DNA from 3 places in the Janthinobacterium aestuarii genome. Region 2 is predicted to be linked to each of the others. Evidence: predicted binding sites of a transcription regulator. Region 2 holds the regulator's gene; each other region holds the start of a gene.

Region 1 (6,638 bases), 1.6 Mb from region 2:
GTCACGCTGCTGCCAAGTTCGATACCCAGGTCCGTGCTGCTCTGATTGGTGATGATGGCGGCGATCGTGCCGCCGCGCGGCAAGTCCAGCACCACTTCCGTGTTGACGGCACCTGTCTGCACGCGCGTGACCGTGCCGGCCAGCTGGTTGCGGGCGGAAAAGCGTGCGCCTTCGCTGTCGGCCACGAGGATGATGGACGAAGCCTTGATCAGCGCAAACGCTTCCGCGCCCGGCACCAGGCCCAGGCTTGCGCTGCTGCCCTGCGTGACGATGGCCACGATGTGCTGGCCGCCCGGCAATTCCAGGGTGACTTCGTCGTTGACGGCGCCCTGTTTCAGTTCGGCCACCTTGCCGAGGAATTGATTACGCGCCGTCGTTTTCATGGCCATTCTCCGTATGAGTAAAAGATCGTCGGCGATGCCTTCGGCCTGGCTGCCCAGCTGGCGCAGGTAGCGCGCATGCTCGCGTTCGATGATGCGGAAATTGTCGACCAGCTGGCGCCCCCGCTGCGTGAGCCGCGTGCCGCCGCCGCCCTTGCCGCCCGTCAGGCGCTCGACCAGCGGCTCGCCGGCCAGGTTGTTCATCGCGTCGATGGCGTCCCAGGCCGCCTTGTAGCTCATCTTTACCAACTTGGCCGCCTGCGTGATGGAACCGCATTCGGCGATGGCGCCCAGCAATTCCACCCTGCCGGCGCCGCCCAGGTTTTCCCCGCCCACCGTCATCCATAGCGAGCCTTGCAAGCCGATTTTATCCAATGCGTTCACCCAATGCCATGTGGTCTTCCCTGTTATCGATCTGTCCGTCGCGCAAGTACAGCACGTGCTCGCCCAGGATGCGCGCATCTTCCGGATCGTGCGTGATCAGGATCATGGGCACGTCCAGACGCTGTTGCCACTGGCTCAGTTCCAGCCGCATTTTGACACGCAGGGCCGGATCGAGGGCGGCGAACGGCTCGTCGAGCAGCAGCGCGGACGGCTCGGCCACGAGCGCCCTCGCCAGCGCCACCCGTTGGCGCTGGCCTCCGGACAACTCGTCGGGGAACTGGTGCGCCAGTTCCTGCAAGTGGAAGGCGTCGAGCCAATGCTCGACCTTCTGTAATTTTTCGCGCGCGCGCGGATTGAACCAGCCGCGGCTCAGGCCAAAGCCCACGTTCTGGCGCACCGTCAGGTGCGGGAACAGCGCGTAATCCTGGAACAGGTAGGCGACATTGCGCTGCTGCGGCGGCAAATTGATGCCGGCGGCCGAGTCGAACAAGGTGCGCCCGTTCAGGCGGATATGGCCTTCGTCCGGCGTGAAGAGTCCGGCAATGGCTTTCAGGGTCATGCTCTTGCCGGCGCCGGACGGGCCATACATGGCGATGCGCTGGCTGCCGGACGTACATTGCACCTGCAGGTCGAAGCGGCGTTTGCCGGAGCGCAAGGTGGCGCGGATGTCGAGGTCGAGTTGCATGGGCGTCATCCTCAGCGTCCTTTGTGCGCGACGCGCCCGGGCGCCAGGCGGCCAGCCAACAGCAGCACCACGATGCAGACCACCGAGATGATCACGACCAGCGTATTGGCCACGTCGTCCTGGCCCGCCTGCACGGCTTCATACACGGCCACCGACAGGGTCTGTGTCTTGCCGGGAATGCTGCCGGCCACCATCAGGGTGGCGCCAAACTCGCCCAGCGCGCGCACGAATCCCAGCAGCACGCCGGCCAGGATGCCGCGCCAGGCCAGCGGCAACGTGACGCGAAAGAAGATCGCCATTTCCGAAATGCCCAGCACGCGGGCCGCCTGCTCGAGCTGGCCGTCGACGGCCTCGAAGGCGGCGCGCGCGGGCTTGAAGACGAGGGGAAAGGCGACCACGGTGGAAGCGATCACGGCGCCCTGCCATGTAAAAATCAGGTTGATGCCGAAGTTGTCCTGCAGCCAGATGCCCAGGGTGCCGCGCCGGCCCAGCAGCACCAGCAGGTAATAGCCGAGCACGGTCGGCGGCATCACCATCGGCAGGGTCAACAGGGCGTCGAGCAGCTCGCGCCCGGGAAAACGCGTGCGCGCCAGCAGATAGCCCGTACCGATGCCGAGCAACAAGTTGAGCGCCGTGGCCCATGTCGCCACTTTGAGCGACAGGGCCAGCGCGGTCCAGGCGATATCCATGCGCAGTCGTTTGCTTTATGGTTTCTTGAAACCGTACTTGGCGAGGATGGCTTGCGCCGGCGCCGTCTGCAAATAGCTGACGAAGCGCTTCGCTTCCGCCCCATTGCCGCTGCCCTTGATGGTGGCGATCGGATACAGCACGGGCGCGTCCAGCGGCACCTCCAGCACCACGTTCACCTTGTCTTTCATGATGGCCGCGTCGGTCGCGTAGACAAAGCCCGCATCGACTTCGCCGCGCGCCACGTAGTCGAGCGACTGGCGCACGTTCTGCGTGCCGATGGCTTTCGGTTGCACGGCGTCCCACAGCTTCGCCTTCTTCAGCGCGCCTTCGGAATAACGGCCGACGGGCACACTGGCCGGATTGGCGATGGCCACGCGGGTCACGCCCTTGTGCGTCAGGTCAGCCAGGCTCTTGATGCCCAGCTTGCTATCGTGCGGCACGATCAGCACCAGGCTGTTGCCGACGAAGTCCATGCGCTCGGCCGGCAAGACGAAGCCCTGCTTTTGCGCCGCATCCATGGTTTCCTGGTCGGCCGAGGCAAACACGTCCACGGGCGCGCCCTTGACGATCTGCTGCAGCAACACGCCCGAAGCGGCGAAGTTCAAGGACACCTTGCTGCCCGGATACTGCGCCTCATAGCCCTGCGCCGCCTCCTTGAACGCATTCGTCAGGCTGGCCGCGGCCGACACGACCACTTCACCGGCAAGGGCGGACGAGGCGGCGGTGGCGAAGAGGGCGGCGCCGAGCAGTGTGGCGAGGGAGGTGAGGCGCATGATCGTATCCTTGATGAGAAGAGAACCTGGTCCGTAATATACACCGATATATAGCGCTCTGCCATCGCACAGGTCAAGCCAGCGCAAGCTGCATTCCCTGATATACTGTATATAAACACAGTATATCGAGGTGAGCCATGGAATTGACGGACAAGCTGGAAATCCTGGCCGACGCGGCCAAGTACGACGCGTCCTGCGCCAGCAGCGGCGCGCCCAAGCGCGATTCCATCGGCAAGGATGGCTTTGGCGCCACCTCGGGCATGGGCATTTGCCACAGCTACACGCCGGACGGGCGCTGCGTCTCGCTGCTGAAAGTGCTGCTGACGAATTACTGCCTGTACGACTGCCAGTACTGCGTCAACCGCCGCACGTCGAACGTGCCGCGCGCGCGCTTTACCGTGGCCGAAGTGGTGAAACTGACGAGCGACTTTTACCTGCGCAACTACATCGACGGCCTGTTCCTCAGTTCCGGCATCATCCAGTCGGCCGACTATACGATGGAGCAGCTGGTGCAGGTGGCGCGCGAGTTGCGCGAGGTGCATCAGTTCCGCGGCTACATCCATTTGAAAACCATTCCCGACGCCGATCCGGCCCTGATCGCGCAGGCGGGCCGCTATGCCGACCGGCTCAGCGTCAATATCGAACTGCCGACACAGGACAGCGTGCAAAAGCTGGCGCCGGAAAAGAGCGTGCATACGATCAAGCTGGCGATGGGGTCGATACGCCGCAAGCTCGACGAGAAAGCGGAAGAACCGCGCGCGCCGCGTTTCGCGCCGGCCGGGCAAAGCACGCAGATGATCGTCGGCGCCGACGCCAGCGACGACCAGCAGATCCTCTCCACGGCAGAGACCTTGTACGGCAGTTATAAACTCAAACGCGTGTACTACTCGGCCTTCAGCCCGATCCCCGACAGTCCGAAAAGCGTGCCGCTGGCGCCGCCGCCCATGCTGCGCGAACACCGGTTGTACCAGGCCGATTTCCTGCTGCGCAGCTATGGTTTCCAGGCCAGCGAACTGCTGCCCGCCACGGGCGGCAACCTGGCGCTCGATATCGACCCGAAACTGGCGTGGGCGCTGGCCCACCGCGAACATTTTCCGCTCGACTTGAACCGCGCGGCGCAGCACATGATCGCCCGCGTGCCCGGCATCGGCCTGCGCAATGCCCAGCGCATCGTCGATCTGCGGCGGCTGCGGCAGGTGCGCTACGCCGACCTGTCCCGCCTGCGCTGCAGCATGAAGAAAATCGCGCCGTTCATCATCACGGCCGACTACTTTCCCGCACGCGACACGACCGCCTCGGAACACCTGCGGCGCGCCATGGCGGAGGCGCCGCAGCAGATGAATCTGTGGCCGGAGCTGCAGGCCGCATGAGTACGGTGGTGCGGCTGGCGCAGTCGTTCGACGAGTGGCGCGCGGCGGCACGCGAACTGATCGCGCTTGGCGTGCCACCTGCCGACGTTGCCTGGCAGTCGCGTCCCGGCGATGGCGACCTGTTTTCCGCCGCGCCGGATGCGACGGATACCAGCGCGCCACTGCTGCGCCTGCCGCGTCCCCTGGTGGAATTGCTGGAAAGCGCCGCCTGCTTCAACGTGCCTGACCGCTGGGCCTTTTTGTACCAGGTGCTGTGGCGCTGGCAGCAGGGCCAGCACGACGTGATGTCGCCGGCCGACGCGGACGGCGCGCGCCTGCACGCCATGGTCAAGGCCGTGCACCGCGAGGAGCACGACATGCATGCGTATGTGCGCTTTCGCGAGCGGCCAGAATGCGAGGGCGCGCCCCGTTTTGTCGCCTGGTTCGAACCCGTGCACGAGGTGCTGCCGCAGGTGGCGCGCCACTTCGCCCGCCGCATGGGAGCTACCAGCTGGATGATCGCCACGCCCGCTGCCAGCATGCTGTGGGATGGCACGACCTTGCACGCGGGCCCCGCACTGATGCAGGGCGCAGCCGATATCGACGATGCGGGCGAAGCCCTGTGGCTGACCTACTACCGCAGCATCTTCAATCCCGCGCGCGTGAATGCGGATTTGCTGCACAGCCATATCCCCTCGCGTTTCTGGAAGAATTTGCCGGAAGGGGGCATCGTGCCCGCCATGCTCAGCGGCGCCGCCAACGGCGAACGCCGCACGGGCCAGACGGCCAGCGTGGGCCAGCGCAGCGGCGCCACCATGATTCCGATTGCAGCCGAGCGCGCCCAGCCAGTGCGCGAAGTAGCGACAAGCCTGGACCAGTGCCGCCGCTGCGAACTGTGGAAAAGCGCCACGCAAGCCGTGCCCGGCATTGGCCCGGCACAGGCGCGCATCATGCTCGTGGGCGAGCAGCCGGGCGACCAGGAAGACCTGGCGGGACTGCCGTTTGTGGGCCCGGCCGGCGCGCTGCTCGAGCAAGCCATGCAGGAAGCGGGCATGGCGCGCGACAGCATCTATCTGACCAACGCCGTCAAGCATTTCAAATGGGAACCACGCGGCAAGCGCCGCCTGCACAAGACGCCCGCGCAACGCGAGATCCTCGCCTGTCATGGCTGGCTGGAAGAAGAGATTGAGCGCGTCCAGCCGCAGGTGATCGTGGCGCTGGGCAGCACGGCCTTGAAGTCCATCCTGCAGGATGGCGCGGCGAGCATGACGCCGCTGATCGGCACGCCGGTCCAGCATGCGGGGCGCTCGGTGATTGCCGCGTATCACCCGGCGTATGTGCTGCGCGCACCGGATGAGTCCAGCCGGCGGCAGGCTTACGCGGTGATAGTGGCGGGGCTGCGGCAGGCGCTGCGGCTAGAGCAGGATAGCCATCACAGCGTTGTCGCCGGCACATCCTGCCCCTCATCGCGCCGCGCATAACGCTGCGCGATCACGGCACAGATCATCAGCTGAATCTGGTGAAACAGCATCAGCGGCAAGATCACCATGCCCAGCGAACGCGTGGAAAACAGCACCTTGGCCATCGGTACGCCGCTGGCCAGGCTTTTCTTCGAGGCGCAAAAGACGATGGCGATTTCATCTTCCTTGTTGAAGCCCAGGCGGCGGCTGACGAAGGTGGAGATGCCCAGCACCAGCGCCAGCAGCAAGGTGCTGATCAGGCCCAGGGCGACCAGGGTTTCCACGGAAATCGTATGCCACAGGCCTTCGCTGACGGCTTCGCTGAAGGCCGTGTAGACCACCAGCAAGATCGAACCCTGGTCGACGTATTTCAGGGTGGCTTTATGGCGGTCGACCCAGCGGCCGATCCAGCGGCGCAGGAATTGCCCGGCCAAGAATGGCAACAGCAGCTGCATGACGATGGACAGCACGGCATCGACCGACGACTTGCTTTCCGCGCCCTTGGCCACCAGCAAGCCGACGAGGATGGGGGCGAGGAAGATGCCGATGAAGTTCGAGGCCGAGGCGCTGCAGATGGCGGCCGGCACGTTGCCGCGCGCCATGGCCGTCATGGCGATCGAGGATTGCACGGTCGACGGCAACGCGCACAGGAACAAGATGCCCATGTACAGGTCGGGCGTGAGGAAGGTCAGCGCCAGCGGGCGCAGCGCCAGGCCCAAGAGTGGAAACAGGACAAAGGTGCTGGCCAGCACCAGCAAGTGCAAGCGCCAGTGCATGGCGCCGGCCACCACGGCTTCGCGCGACAGCTTGGCGCCGTGCAGGAAGAACAGGGCGCCGATGGCGACCGTGGTGATGTTGCCGAAGACCACGGCCGTCTGGCCCGTGCAGGGCAGGAAGGTGGCCAGCGCCACGGTGAC
Region 2 (6,638 bases):
CTTCCGTACGCGCAACATGCGTTCGCTGCAAGGCACAACGGGCATCGGCCATTGCCGCTACCCGACGGCCGGTTCGTCGAGCGAAGAGGAAGCACAACCGTTCTATGTGAATGCGCCGTTCGGCATCACCCTGGCGCACAATGGCAACCTGACCAACTGGGAACAGTTGAAGCTGGAAATGTTCAAGAACGACCGCCGCCACATCAATACCGATTCCGATTCGGAAGTGCTGCTCAACGTGCTGGCGCATGAAATCCAGGAAGCGACGACGGGCCTGAACCTGGACCCGGAAGCCATCTTCAAGGCCGTTACCGTGCTGAACCGCCGCGTCAAGGGCGGTTACGCCGCCGTTGCGCAAATCGCCGGCGTGGGCTTGCTGGCCTTCCGCGACCCGCACGGCATCCGTCCGCTGTGCCTGGGCATCAATGAAACGGAGCAGGGGCCCGAATACCTGATCGCTTCCGAATCCGTAGCCCTGGAAGGCATGGGCTTCCGCTTCGTGCGCGACATCGGTCCCGGCGAAGCCGTCTTCATCGATGCCGACAAGAAATTGCACAGCGCCCAGTGCGCCGATAATGCCAGCCTGAACCCGTGCGTGTTCGAATTCGTCTATCTGGCCCGTCCCGACTCCGTCATCGACGGCGCTTCCGTGTACGCCACGCGCCTGAAAATGGGCGAATACCTGGCCGAGAAGATCCGCGCCGAATTGCCAGGCGTGCATATCGACGTGGTCATGCCGATTCCCGATTCCTCGCGTCCGGCCGCCATCCAGCTGGCCATGGCGTTGAACATCGAGTACCGCGAAGGCTTCATCAAGAACCGCTACATCGGCCGTACCTTCATCATGCCGGGCCAGGCGGCACGCAAGAAATCCGTGCGCCAGAAGCTCAACGCGATCCCGTCCGAATTCAAGGATAAAGTGGTGCTGCTGGTCGACGATTCCATCGTGCGCGGCACCACCAGCCGTGAAATCGTGCAGATGGCGCGTGAAGCGGGCGCGACGAAGGTCATCTTCGCCTCGGCCGCGCCACCGGTGATCTACCCGAACGTGTACGGCATCGACATGCCGACGCGCGACGAGCTGATCGCCTACGGCCGCACGACGGAAGAAGTGTGCCGCGAAATCACGGCCGACTACCTCGTGTACCAGGATATCGGCGCGCTGAAGCAGGCGATCGCCGACGTCAACCCGGCCTTGACGAACTTCGAGGCATCGTGCTTCGATGGCGTGTACGTGACGGGCGACGTGTCGCAGGAATACCTGGACCGCCTGGAATATGCGCGCCACCATCCGAAGGCGGCAGCGCCCGAAGATACGCCGCGTTCCCAGCTGAACCTGAACCTCGCTACTACCGAGGCTTGATACTGGGCCCGGCTATTGCCGGGCTTTTTTTGGGGTCAGACCCGTCGGGGGCATGCGCGCCAGTGGTGCGCATTCCGATCCCGGAGGGACTGACCCCAGCACTTGCCTTGGGTTAAGCGGCAAGACGAGTATTTGGAACTTCCACCATGACCAACAAAAAAACCTACGGCTTCACCACCACCATCCTGCACAACGACCGCCGCAAGGGTATCGAACACGGCTCGCTGCACAAGCCCGTGCATACTTCCGTTGCCTTCGGTTACGCCGATGCGCGCCAGCTCGCGTCCGTGTTCCAGGGCAAGGAGCCGGGCTTCCGTTATGGCCGCCAAGGCAACCCGACCGTCTCCGCGCTGGAAGACAAGGTCAACAAGATGGAAGACGCCGTGGCGACTTTGTGCTTCGCCACCGGCATGGGCGCCATCGGCGCCGTGGTGCAATCGTTGCTGCGCGCGGGCGACCATGTCGTGTCGTCGGCCTTTTTGTTTGGCAACACCAACAGCCTGTGGCAAACAGTGACGGGGCAGGGCATCGGCGTGTCGTTCGTCGACGCCACCGATGTAGCCAATGTGGCCGCGGCCATCACGCCGGCCACGCGCATCGTGTTTGTGGAAACCATCGCCAATCCGCGCACGCAAATCGCTGACCTGAAGAAAATCGGCGACTTGTGCCATGAGAAGGGCATCTTGTACATCGTCGACAACACGATGACGACGCCATATCTGTTCCGCCCGAAAGCCGTGGGCGCGGGCCTGGTGGTCAATGCCTTGACGAAATCCATCGGCGGCCACGGCAATGCCCTGGGCGGCAGCTTGACGGACACGGGCGTGTTCGACTGGACGCAGTATCCGAACATTTTCGAGAACTACAAGAAGGCGGCGCCCGCGCAGTGGGGCATCGCGCAAATCCGTGCCAAGGCTTTGCGCGACTTCGGCGCCTCGCTGGGGCCGGAAGCTGCGCATCATATCGCCGTCGGCGCGGAAACCATGGCCTTGCGCATGGATCGCACCTGCTCGAACGCTTTGGCGCTGGCCACCATGCTGCAGGCGGATCCAAGAGTGGCGGCCGTGCATTATCCTGGCCTGGCGTCGCACCCGCAGCATGCGCTGGCCACCGACTTGTTCCGCAGCTATGGCTCGTTGTTCAGCTTTGAGCTGAAAGATGGCATCGACTGCTTCGATTTCCTCAATCGTCTCAATCTTGCCATTCCCGCCAGCAACCTCGGCGACACGCGCACCCTGGTCATTCCCGTCGCCCACACGATTTTCTACGAGATGGGTGCCGAGCGCCGCGCCAGCATGGGCATCGCCGAATCGCTGATCCGCGTGTCCGTCGGTATTGAGGACGAGGCGGATCTGCTTGAGGATTTCCGAGGAGCGTTGGAGGGCTGAGAGCGGTGTTGGTGATTAGGCCATGTGCCAGTTGTGAGGCAAACTAAAAACTGGGGTCAGACCCGGCGGGTCTGACCCCAGCATGCAGTTTAATGCCAGCTGCGCATCAAGCCTACCGCCAAACCTTCCAGGGCGAATTCATCTTCCGGTGACACGGTGATCACCTTGAAGTCCGGATTTTCCGGCAGCAGTTCGATGACGGAGCCCGTCTTCTTGTAGCGCTTGACGGTGACTTCGTCGCCGATGCGGGCGACGACGATCTGGCCATTCTTGGCGCTGTCGACCTTTTTCACGGCCAGCAAGTCGCCATCCATGATGCCGGCGTCGCGCATGGACCAGCCGCGCACCTTCAGCAGGAAGTCGGGTTTGGCCGAGAACAGGGCCGGGTCGACGTTGTAGCTCGCTTCCAGGTTTTCCTGGGCCAGGATGGGCGAGCCTGCCGCCACCCGGCCGATCAGGGGCAGCGACATCAGCAGGGCTGCCGGCACTTTCGACGGCGGCGCTTCGGCGGCCGCACCGATCAGGCGGATGCCGCGCGAGGTGCCGGGCGAAATCTCGATCGCGCCCTTGCGGGCCAGGGCCTGCAAATGCTCTTCGGCCGCATTGGCCGATTTGAAACCCAGTTCATTGGCGATTTCGGCACGGGTGGGAGGAAAGCCCGTGTTTTCAATCGCGTCCTTGATCAGGTTCAGGATTTGTTCTTGTCGTGCTGTCAGCTTGATCATGAGCGGTGGGTGCATACTAAAATGCTGTCTATATGAACAGTCTGTATTTTTGTACAGTATCGCCCACTATGCAAGGGGATTTCCGTGTTTTGGGCGAATTTCGCAAGAAATACTTGTCCGCGGCCGGAAAGCACGGCGGCGCACGGGCTTTTCAGGCGCTTGTGGAAGGAATGATTGAAACGTTTGCAAAAGACGGTTATAATCTTCGGCTGACCTTCCCACACCCGTCTTGACGCCGGGGTGGGCGATTATCAATCCGACCTGAAGGAGTTTGCATGCGTCATTATGAAATAGTCTTTATCGTCCATCCGGACCAAAGCGAGCAAGTGCCCGCGATGATCGAACGCTACAAAGCCAGCGTAACCACCCGCGGCGGTTCGGTTCACCGCGTGGAAGATTGGGGCCGCCGTCAAATGGCTTACTCGATCCAAAAGCTGCCTAAAGCACACTACATCTGCCTGAACATCGAATGCGACAACGAGACCCTGGTCGAGTTGGAAACAGCATTCAAATTCAATGATGCCGTGTTGCGTCACCTGACCGTTAAAATGAAGAAAGCTGAAACAGCTCCTTCGCCGATGATGAAATCGGTACAACGCGAAGACGCGGCCAAAAGCCACCGCACCGAAGCACCAGCAGCCGCTCCAGCCGCAGCAGCAGCAGCTTAATTCTTGACCAGGATCGTGCGCTGAACCAGCTACAAGTAACCGCCATCATTGCCGAGCGCGAAATATTGCGCTATACCCCGGCAGGGCTGCCGATTGTGAATGCAGTATTGCAACACAGTTCGCAGCAGATGGAAGCAGGGATTGCCCGTTTGACCGAGTTTGATGTTGCAGCGCTAGCCGCTGGCGAAATCTCAGGCAGGTTCAGTCAGGCAAGCTTGGGCGGGGTGTATCAGTTCACGGGTTTCCTGGCCAGGAAGAGCCGCAACAGCAAGAGTTTGGTGTTTCACATCATTGATTTTAGTGCAGTCACCCCGACTAGCGCATTTTAGATACAGGAGCCTGACATGGCATTCGGTAAAAAGTTCGACAAAAATAAGCTCAAGCTTAAAGAAAAACGCAAACAGCAAAACCCGTTGTTCAAACGCAAGAAGTTCTGCCGCTTCACCGCAGCTCACGTTGAGCAAGTCGACTACAAAGACGTTGACACGCTGAAAGACTTCGTCCAAGAAAACGGCAAGATCATGCCAGCACGCCTGACCGGTACCAAAGCGCACTACCAGCGCCAAGTTGACACCGCAATCAAGCGCGCTCGCTTCCTCGCGCTGCTGCCATACACCGATCTGCACCACGCTTAATCGGTCAGATATTCCTGGAGAAGAACTATGCAAATCATTCTGTTAGAAAAAGTTGTTAACGTCGGTAACCTCGGCGAAGTCGTCAAAGTCAAAGACGGTTACGCACGTAACTTCCTGATCCCGCAACGCCTGGCACGTCGTGCTACGGCAACCGCTGTGGCTGAATTCGAAGTCAAGCGCGCCGAACTGGAAAAAGCTGCTGCCGCCAAACTGGCCGCATCGCAAGCCCAGGGCGAAAAACTGAGCGGCCTGACCGTTCAAGTTGCTCAAAAAGCTGGTGTTGATGGCCGTCTGTTCGGTTCCGTCACCAACTTCGACATCGCTGAAGCGCTGACCAAGCAAGGTTTTGCTGTTGAAAAAGCACAAATCCGCATGCCTACCGGCCCGCTGAAGATCGTTGGCGAGCACAACGTTTCGGTTGCTCTGCACACCGACGTGGTCGTGGAAGTTGTTATCGCTGTCGTTCCAGACGCGAACGCGTAATTGTCTGCGGGCCTGGCCCGCAAGCATTGCCGCACTATGAAAAGCCGGGTTCGCCCGGCTTTTTTGTGGCCTTTTTTTCGCTCAATTTCAGCCCTTTATTTTTGCCATCACGCCGAAGCGGGTATAATTCGCGCCATGAACGCCCCCTCTGATCCGCAACTGGATTCCCTCCGTATTCCGCCGCATTCGATCGAAGCAGAACAATCCGTCATCGGTGGTCTGCTGCGCGACAATGCCGCATATGACCGCATCGCCGACTTCATGCATGCGGAGGATTTCTATCGCTATGACCATCGCATCATCTTCGAGCAAATCGTCAAGATGGTTAACGCTTCCAAGCCAGCCGATGTCATTACTGTTTTTGAAACCCTGACCCAGCTCGGCAAGGCCGATGACGTGGGCGGACTCGCTTACCTGAACGCCATGGCGCAAAACACGCCATCGGCCGCGAACATCCGGCGTTACGCCGAGATCGTGCGCGACCGCGGCGTGCTGCGCAAGCTCATCACCGTCGCCGACGATATCTCCGGTACGGCCTTCAGCCCGCAAGGCAAGGAAGTCAAGCAGATGCTTGACGAGGCCGAATCGAAGATTTTCGCCATCGCCGAAGAAGGCGCGCGCGGCGCCCAGGGCTGGACCGCCATCCAGCCCCTGCTGACGCAGGTGGTCGAACGCATCGACGAACTGTACAGCCGCGACAACCAGAGTGAAATCACGGGCGTGCCCACCGGTTTCATCGACCTCGACCGCATGACCTCCGGTCTGCAGCCGGGCGACCTGGTAATCGTGGCGGGCCGTCCTTCGATGGGCAAGACGGCGTTTTCCGTCAACATCGGCGAAAACGTGGCCATCGACAGCGGCTTGCCCGTGGCCGTGTTCTCGATGGAGATGGGCGGCGCCCAGCTGGCCATGCGTATGCTCGGCTCCGTCGGACAGCTCGACCAGCACCGTTTGCGTACTGGCCGCCTGAACGACGAAGACTGGCCGCGCCTGACGAACGCCATTCAAAAGATGAACGACGCGCAGTTGTACATCGATGAAACGCCAGCGCTCAATTCCATCGAATTGCGCGCCCGCTCGCGCCGCTTGTCGCGTCAATGCGGCAAGCTGGGCCTGATCATCGTCGATTACTTGCAACTGATGTCGGCCAATACGCCGGGCGACAACCGCGCCACGGAGATTTCCGAGATTTCGCGGGGCTTGAAAGGCCTGGCGAAAGAACTTGGTTGCCCCGTGATCGCGCTGTCCCAGCTGAACCGCTCGCTGGAACAACGCCCGAACAAACGTCCTGTCATGTCCGACTTGCGCGAATCGGGCGCTATTGAGCAGGATGCCGACGTGATCCTGTTCATTTACCGCGACGAGGTGTATAACCC
Region 3 (6,638 bases), 980 kb from region 2:
AAATCGGGAATCGTGTACTGGCTGAACTTGCGCAGGTAGGGCGCGATCAATAGCGCCACCAGGCAATAGCCGCCCGTCCAGCCCATGATGAAGGCCAGGCCGTCGAAGCCGTTCAGGTACAGGCCGCCGGCCAGGCTGATGAAGCTGGCGGCCGAGATCCAGTCGGCGGCCGTGGCCATGCCGTTGAACATGGCTGGCACCCGGCGCCCCGCCACATAGTATTCGGTGACGTTCGAGGTGCGGCTGATGACGCCGATGGTGGCGTACAGGGTGATGGTGACGAGCATGAACAGGTAGCCGATCCACGCGCGCGGCATGCCTTCCTGTTCCAGCACGGACAAAGCCAGCAGGAAGGCGGCGAAACCGGCCGTAAACAGCAGGTAGTAGCGGCTCAGCCGCGCAAAGAAACTGCGCTGGCCGCTCATGCTTGCTCCTCGGTATGGAAATCCCGGTCGAGGCGCCGCATGCGCCAGGCATAGAAGGCGATGATGGCCAGGTACACGAGCGAGGCGCCCTGGGCCGCCATATAGAAGGGCAGCGGCCAGCCGAACAGGTTCAGGTGCAGCAGCTCGCGCGCATAGAACACGGTCAGAAAACCCGTCAGCAGCCAGACCAGCAGCAGGATGGCCGTCAGGCGCCGCGTCTTGCGCCAGTGCATATCACGGCGCGCCTGCAGCTCGGGGCTGGGCGTGCGCGCGGGCTGCGCCGGGGCAACGGGTGGGCTCGGCTTATCCATACGTGATGTCATCCTCTTCTGGCGCGTCCGGCAACAGCAGGGCGATGCTCAGGCGCAGCAGGGTGCCCGGCAGCTTCGGCGACTGCGCGCGCGGATTGTTAAAAATATCGACTTCGGCGCCATGCTGCTGCGCAATTTCGCGCACGATGGCCAGGCCCAGGCCGCTACCGTCGACATTGCTGCCGAGAATGCGGTAAAAGCGTTCGAACACGTGGGCCCGCTCGGCCGGCGCAATGCCGGGACCCGTATCTTCCACTTCCAGGATGGCCAGTTCCAGGGTGCTGCGCACGCGCACCGTGACGCTGCCGCCCGACGGCGTGTAGCGCAGGGCGTTGTCGATCAGGTTGCTCAGCAGCTCGCGCAGCATCATGGCATTGCCGGAAATCATGATCGAATACGCGGGCTGCTCGAAGCCCAGGTCGATATGCTGGGCAAACGAAGCTTGCACCCAGTCCTGCACCACGCCGCGCGCCAGTTCGCTCAGCTCGATCGGCTCGAACGCCGTGCCCGCCTGCGGCTGGTTTTCCGCGCGCGCCAGGGCCAGCAACTGGTTGACGAGGCGCGTGGCCGCTTCCGAACTTTTCGCCAGTTGCAGCAGCGAGCGGTGGATCTCGTCGTGGTCGGTCTGGCGCAGGGCCAGTTCCGACTGCATGCGCATGCCGGCCAGCGGCGTTTTCATCTGGTGCGCGGCATCGGCGATGAAGCGTTTCTGCATGTCGATCGACAGCGATAGCCGCGCCAGCATCTCGTTGAGCGAACCGACCAGCGGCGTGATTTCCTCGGGTACCTGGCCCGATTCGATGGGAGATAAATCGTCGGGTGGCCGGGCGCGTATGCGCTCCTGCAATTGCGCCAGCGGCGACAGGCCGCGCGCCAGGGCAAACCAGACGAGAGCCAGGATCACGGGCAGGATGATGAACTGCGGCAAAATCACGCCCTTGATGATTTCATTGGCCAGCTGGGCGCGTTTCTCCAGGGTTTCGGCAACTTGTACCAGCGCGCGGTGCGGCTCATCGTCGTTGTCGGCAGGAATGTCGAGATAGCTGAACGCCACGCGCACGGGCGTGCCGTGGATGGTGTCGTTGCGAAACAGCACCATGCCGCTGCGGTATTTGTCGGGATCCTGCGGCGGCGGCAAATCGCGGTCGCCGGCCAGGTATTCGCCGCGCGGACCCACCACCAGGTAATACAGGGTGTCGACATCGTCGCCGCGCAGCAAGTCGCGGCCATTATTATTGCTGCTGTTCTTGTCCGGCGCGCGGCGCAACATGGCGCCATCGGCCTGCTTGACTTGCTGCGTGAGCACGGTCACGCTGTCTTCCAGCGCATGGTCGAACGGCTGATTGGCGATGCCCTTGGCCACCAGATAGGTGATGGCGATGCTCATCGGCCACAGCAGCAGCAGGGGCGCCAGCATCCAGTCGAGGATTTCGCCGAACAGCGAGTGCTCGATCGTGTCATCCTGCTCCGTGGTGGGCGGCTCGAACCAGTCGTCGTCGTCCGGCTCGTCCGCTGGCGCCTCGCGCGCCTTCACTTGCTGGCGGGTCCGCTGGCCGGGCTTGCCGACTCGCCCGCTTCAGCGTTCAGGCGCGCCGCTTCCGAATATTTTTCCAGGCAATAGCCGAGGCCGCGCACGGTGGCGATGCGCACGCCGCCTACTTCGATCTTCTTGCGCAGGCGGTGCACATACACTTCGATGGCGTTGTTCGACACTTCCTCGCCCCATTCGCACAAGTGGTCGACCAGCTGCTCTTTCGAGACGAGGCGGCCGGTGCGGCCCAGCAGGATTTCCAGCAAGCCCAGTTCGCGCGCCGACAGGTCGAGCATCTGGTCGTTGATGTAGGCGCTGCGCCCCACCTGGTCGTAGCTGAGGGGGCCGTGCTTGATGATGGTGGCGCCGCCGCCGGCGCCGCGGCGCGTCAGGGCGCGCACTCTTGCCTCCAGTTCCGACAAGGCGAACGGCTTGGCCATATAATCATCGGCACCGAGGTCGAGGCCATTCACGCGTTGTTCGATGGAATCGGCGGCCGTCAGGATCAGCACCGGCAGCAGCGAAGCGCGCGCGCGCAGGCGGCGCAGCACTTCCAGGCCGGACATTTTTGGCAGGCCCAGGTCGAGGATCAGCAAGTCGAATTCCTGGGTGGACAGGGCCGTATCGGCCTCTTGACCTGTCTTGACGTAGTCGATCGCATAACCGGACTGGCGCAGCGAGCGGGTCAGGCCATCGGCCAGCACGCTGTCATCTTCGGCAAGTAAAATACGCATGGTGCACTTCCTATGCTTTGCGGCGGTAGAAGCTTGTATTGTGTTTCATTTTCCGCAAGGTGGCGAATTTTTGTGAAAATCCAGGCTTGTATTGATCTGTTTCAAAACAAATCCACGTTCCGCTTGCATTGATCACTGTTTTTTTATACAGTACTGTCTGTGTAAAGAATTTAACCCACTGGCGCTATCGCAGGCTGCACGGTTCACGTAGATGCGTCACGTGAATCCGCAACTGTAGAACGGCTGAAAGAACATATGGACGATAAAAAAGCTGTAGTACCCGCATCGGAAAAAGCCAAGGCGCTCGCCGCCGCACTGGCGCAGATCGAGAAGCAGTTTGGCAAAGGTTCGGTCATGCGCATGGATGCCAGCGCACCGATCGAAGAAGTGCAAGTCGTGTCGACCGGTTCGCTCGGCCTCGATATCGCGCTGGGCGTGGGCGGCTTGCCGCGCGGCCGCGTGGTGGAAATCTACGGTCCGGAATCGTCGGGTAAAACCACCTTGACCCTGCAAACCATCGCCGAAATGCAAAAACTGGGCGGCACGTGCGCCTTTATCGATGCCGAGCACGCGCTCGACGTCGGTTACGCGCAAAAGCTGGGCGTGAACCTGCACGAATTGCTGATCTCGCAACCGGACACGGGCGAGCAGGCGCTGGAAATCTGCGACGCCCTCGTGCGTTCGGGCAGCGTCGACCTCGTCGTCATCGACTCCGTGGCCGCGCTGACGCCACGCGCCGAGATCGAAGGCGACATGGGCGATTCCCTGCCAGGCCTGCAAGCGCGCCTGATGTCGCAGGCCCTGCGCAAGCTGACCGGTTCCATCAACCGCACCAATACCCTGGTCATCTTCATCAACCAAATCCGCATGAAGATCGGCGTGATGTTCGGCAGCCCGGAAACAACCACGGGCGGCAATGCGCTGAAATTCTACGCCTCCGTGCGTCTGGATATCCGCCGCACCGGCTCGATCAAGTCCGGCGATGAAGTGATCGGCAACGAAACCAAGGTCAAGGTCGTCAAGAACAAGATCGCGCCACCGTTCAAGGAAGCGCACTTCGACATCCTGTACGGCGCAGGCACTTCGCGCGAAGGCGAAATCCTGGACCTGGGCTCGGATGCCAAGATCGTGGAAAAATCCGGTTCGTGGTACAGCTACAACGGCGAACGTATCGGCCAGGGCAAGGACAACGCCCGCGCCTTCCTGCAGGAGCGTCCGGCGCTGGCCCGCGAAATCGAAAACAAGGTCCGCGCTTCGCTGGGCGTGCGCGAACTGCCGCCGCTGGCTGCTGAAAAGCCGGAAAAAGCGGATAAAGCCGCCGACAAGGCTGCCAAGGCTACGGAAGCCAAGCCAGAGTAGGTCGGATTAGCGCGGCAAAGCCGCGCGTAATCCGACAACACCACAGACGTCAACAATGTTGTCGGATTACGGTCCAAGGGCCCTGATCCGACCTACGCATGGCTTGCCGCAAGGTAGGACCATGATCGCCGTCCCGCGCTGTTGCGCCGGGCGGCGATTGTGTTTGGGTGATGTGATTGTGGAATGAAAGACAAGGTGGGTGTATGGCCGCAGTACAACTAAGCCTGAAGGGCAGGGCGCTACGCTTTTTGTCGATGCGGGAACACAGCCGCATGGAATTGCGGCGCAAGCTTCAGCGCCATGCGCAGGAGGGCGATGACGTGGAAGCCTTGCTCGACAGCCTGGAGCAAGCCAATTGGCTGTCGCAGGAGCGCTTTTCCGAGTCGCTGATCCACCGCCGCTCGGCCCGCTTCGGCAATAGCCGCATCATGGCGGAGTTGCAAAGCCATGGCATCGGCGGCGAGGCGCTGCAGGAACTCAAGGCGGGCCTGGCCGAAGGGGAAGTTGCGCGCGCCTGCGAAGTGTGGCGCCGCAAGTTTGGTGAAGTAGCGCAGGATGCCGAGCAGCGCAACAAGCAGATGCGCTTCCTGATGCAGCGCGGCTTTTCCCAGCGCGCCGTGCAAGCGGCCTTGAAGGGGCTGGATCCCGACGAGGAATGAGGCTGGCCATGGCGCGCCGGCCGGCCTCCGTCGTGCCCCATGAACTGCGCTTTCAAACGCCGTTTGTTTCCAGTATGGCGACGCCGCGCGATAAGGTATTCTGGCGCTCGAACGCTGTGCGATGCGCGCAGCACCACTGACCGTGACAGGATCGAGATGAGCAACTGGAATGCCGGCTATGTGGCCGAAATCGCCTATACCTATGGCTATTACGAAGAATTGAATCCTCTGCGCCTGCGGCTGCCCCTGCTGGCTGCCGGGCTTGCCTTGCCGGCCAGCGGCACGGCTTGCGAGCTGGGCTTTGGCCAGGGCATCAGCGCCAACATCCATGCGGCGGCGTCTTCCACGCGCTGGCATGGCAATGATTTCAATCCGTCCCAGGCCACCTTTGCGCAGGAGCTGGCCAGCGTGACCGGCGCCGGCGCACAGTTCACGGACGAATCGTTCGCGCAGTTTTGCCGCCGTGACGACTTGCCCGATTTCGACTTTATCTGCCTGCACGGGATCTGGAGCTGGGTCTCGGCAGAAAATCGCGCCTTGATCGTCGATTTCCTGCAGCGCAAGCTGAAAGTGGGTGGCGTCGCCTATATCAGCTATAACACGCAGCCGGGCTGGAGTGCCATGATGCCGATGCGCGACTTGCTGGCCGAGCATAGCCGCGTCATGAGCGCGCCCGGCGTGGGCGTGCTGGCACGAGTCGACGGCGCCATCGATTTTGTCGACAGGATGATCGCCGTGCAACCGCGCTACCTGGAGGCCAATCCCCTGCTGGCGGACCGTTTCGAGAAGCTGAAAGCGCTGGACCGCAACTATATTGCACACGAATATTTCAATGCGGATTGGCAGCCGATGGCCTTTTCCAGCGTTGCGGCCATGCTGGGCGAGGCCAAGCTGGAGTTCGCCTCGTCCGCCAACTATACCGCTCTGGTCGACATGCTGAACCTGACGGCCGAACACCAGCAATTCCTGGCCGAGATACCCGATCCCGTCTTCCGCGAGACGACGCGCGCCTTTCTCGTCAACGAGCAATTCCGCAAGGATTACTGGGTCAAGGGCGCGCGCAGGCTGACGCCGTTGGCCCAGGTCAGCGCCGTGCGGGCCGTGCGCGTGATGCTGGCCGTGCCCCGCGACGAAGTGGTGTTGAGCGTGCACGGGGTGCTGGGCGACGCCGATATGGACGAGCGCGTGTATGCGCCCGTGCTCGACGCCATGGCCGACCATCGCGTGTACACGATAGGCGAACTGGAGCTGCAACTGGCGGGTAGCGAAGCCGGCCTGGCCGCCTTGCTGCAGATCATATTGGTGCTGGTCAGCAAGGGCAGCGTGCTTGCCGTCCAGGACGAGGCCGACATCGCTGTGGCGCGGCCGCAGACGGCGCGGCTGAATGCGCACTTGCTGGAGCAGGCGCTGGCAAGAACCGACTTGCACAGCCTCGCCAGCCCCCTGACGGGCGGCGGCGTGGTTGTATCGCATTTACAACAACTGTTCCTGTGGGCAAAACAGCAAGGTTGTCCAACGCCGCAAGAATGGGTGCGCGCGACGTGGCCGGTACTGCTGCGCCTGGAGCAACTGCTGACGAAGGACGGGCAGCCCTTGTTGACGGAAGAGGAAAACCTGGC

Evidence for each region. The regulator LexA, encoded in region 2, represses DNA repair genes until DNA is damaged. The targets are predictions, from matches to a motif close to ACTGTATNNNNATACAGT.
Region 1: OPV09_RS01205 (putative DNA modification/repair radical SAM protein) is a predicted target of LexA. The motif match lies at 3,017-3,034, and genes of this name have one in related genera.
Region 3: recA (recombinase RecA) is a predicted target of LexA. The motif match lies at 3,136-3,153, and genes of this name have one in related genera.

What each region holds. Positions count from the first base shown of each region.
Region 1 covers NZ_CP142523.1:280,971-287,608, forward strand. Annotated here, with positions in the region: gene OPV09_RS01185 (TOBE domain-containing protein) at 1-722, opposite strand, end outside; gene OPV09_RS01190 (sulfate/molybdate ABC transporter ATP-binding protein) at 748-1,449, opposite strand; gene modB (molybdate ABC transporter permease subunit) at 1,461-2,138, opposite strand; gene modA (molybdate ABC transporter substrate-binding protein) at 2,154-2,912, opposite strand; gene OPV09_RS01205 (putative DNA modification/repair radical SAM protein) at 3,050-4,282, shown strand; gene OPV09_RS01210 (UdgX family uracil-DNA binding protein) at 4,279-5,742, shown strand; gene OPV09_RS01215 (bile acid:sodium symporter family protein) at 5,694-6,638, opposite strand, start outside.
Region 2 covers NZ_CP142523.1:4,993,279-4,999,916, reverse strand. Annotated here, with positions in the region: gene purF (amidophosphoribosyltransferase) at 1-1,363, shown strand, start outside; gene OPV09_RS22495 (cystathionine gamma-synthase family protein) at 1,510-2,751, shown strand; gene lexA (transcriptional repressor LexA) at 2,841-3,476, opposite strand; gene rpsF (30S ribosomal protein S6) at 3,752-4,144, shown strand; gene priB (primosomal replication protein N) at 4,165-4,473, shown strand; gene rpsR (30S ribosomal protein S18) at 4,489-4,779, shown strand; gene rplI (50S ribosomal protein L9) at 4,807-5,262, shown strand; gene OPV09_RS22465 (replicative DNA helicase) at 5,398-6,638, shown strand, end outside.
Region 3 covers NZ_CP142523.1:5,973,632-5,980,269, reverse strand. Annotated here, with positions in the region: gene OPV09_RS26950 (sodium:solute symporter family protein) at 1-425, opposite strand, end outside; gene OPV09_RS26945 (DUF4212 domain-containing protein) at 422-736, opposite strand; gene OPV09_RS26940 (sensor histidine kinase) at 729-2,270, opposite strand; gene OPV09_RS26935 (response regulator) at 2,267-3,001, opposite strand; gene recA (recombinase RecA) at 3,257-4,360, shown strand; gene recX (recombination regulator RecX) at 4,564-5,019, shown strand; gene OPV09_RS26920 (class I SAM-dependent methyltransferase) at 5,176-6,638, shown strand, end outside.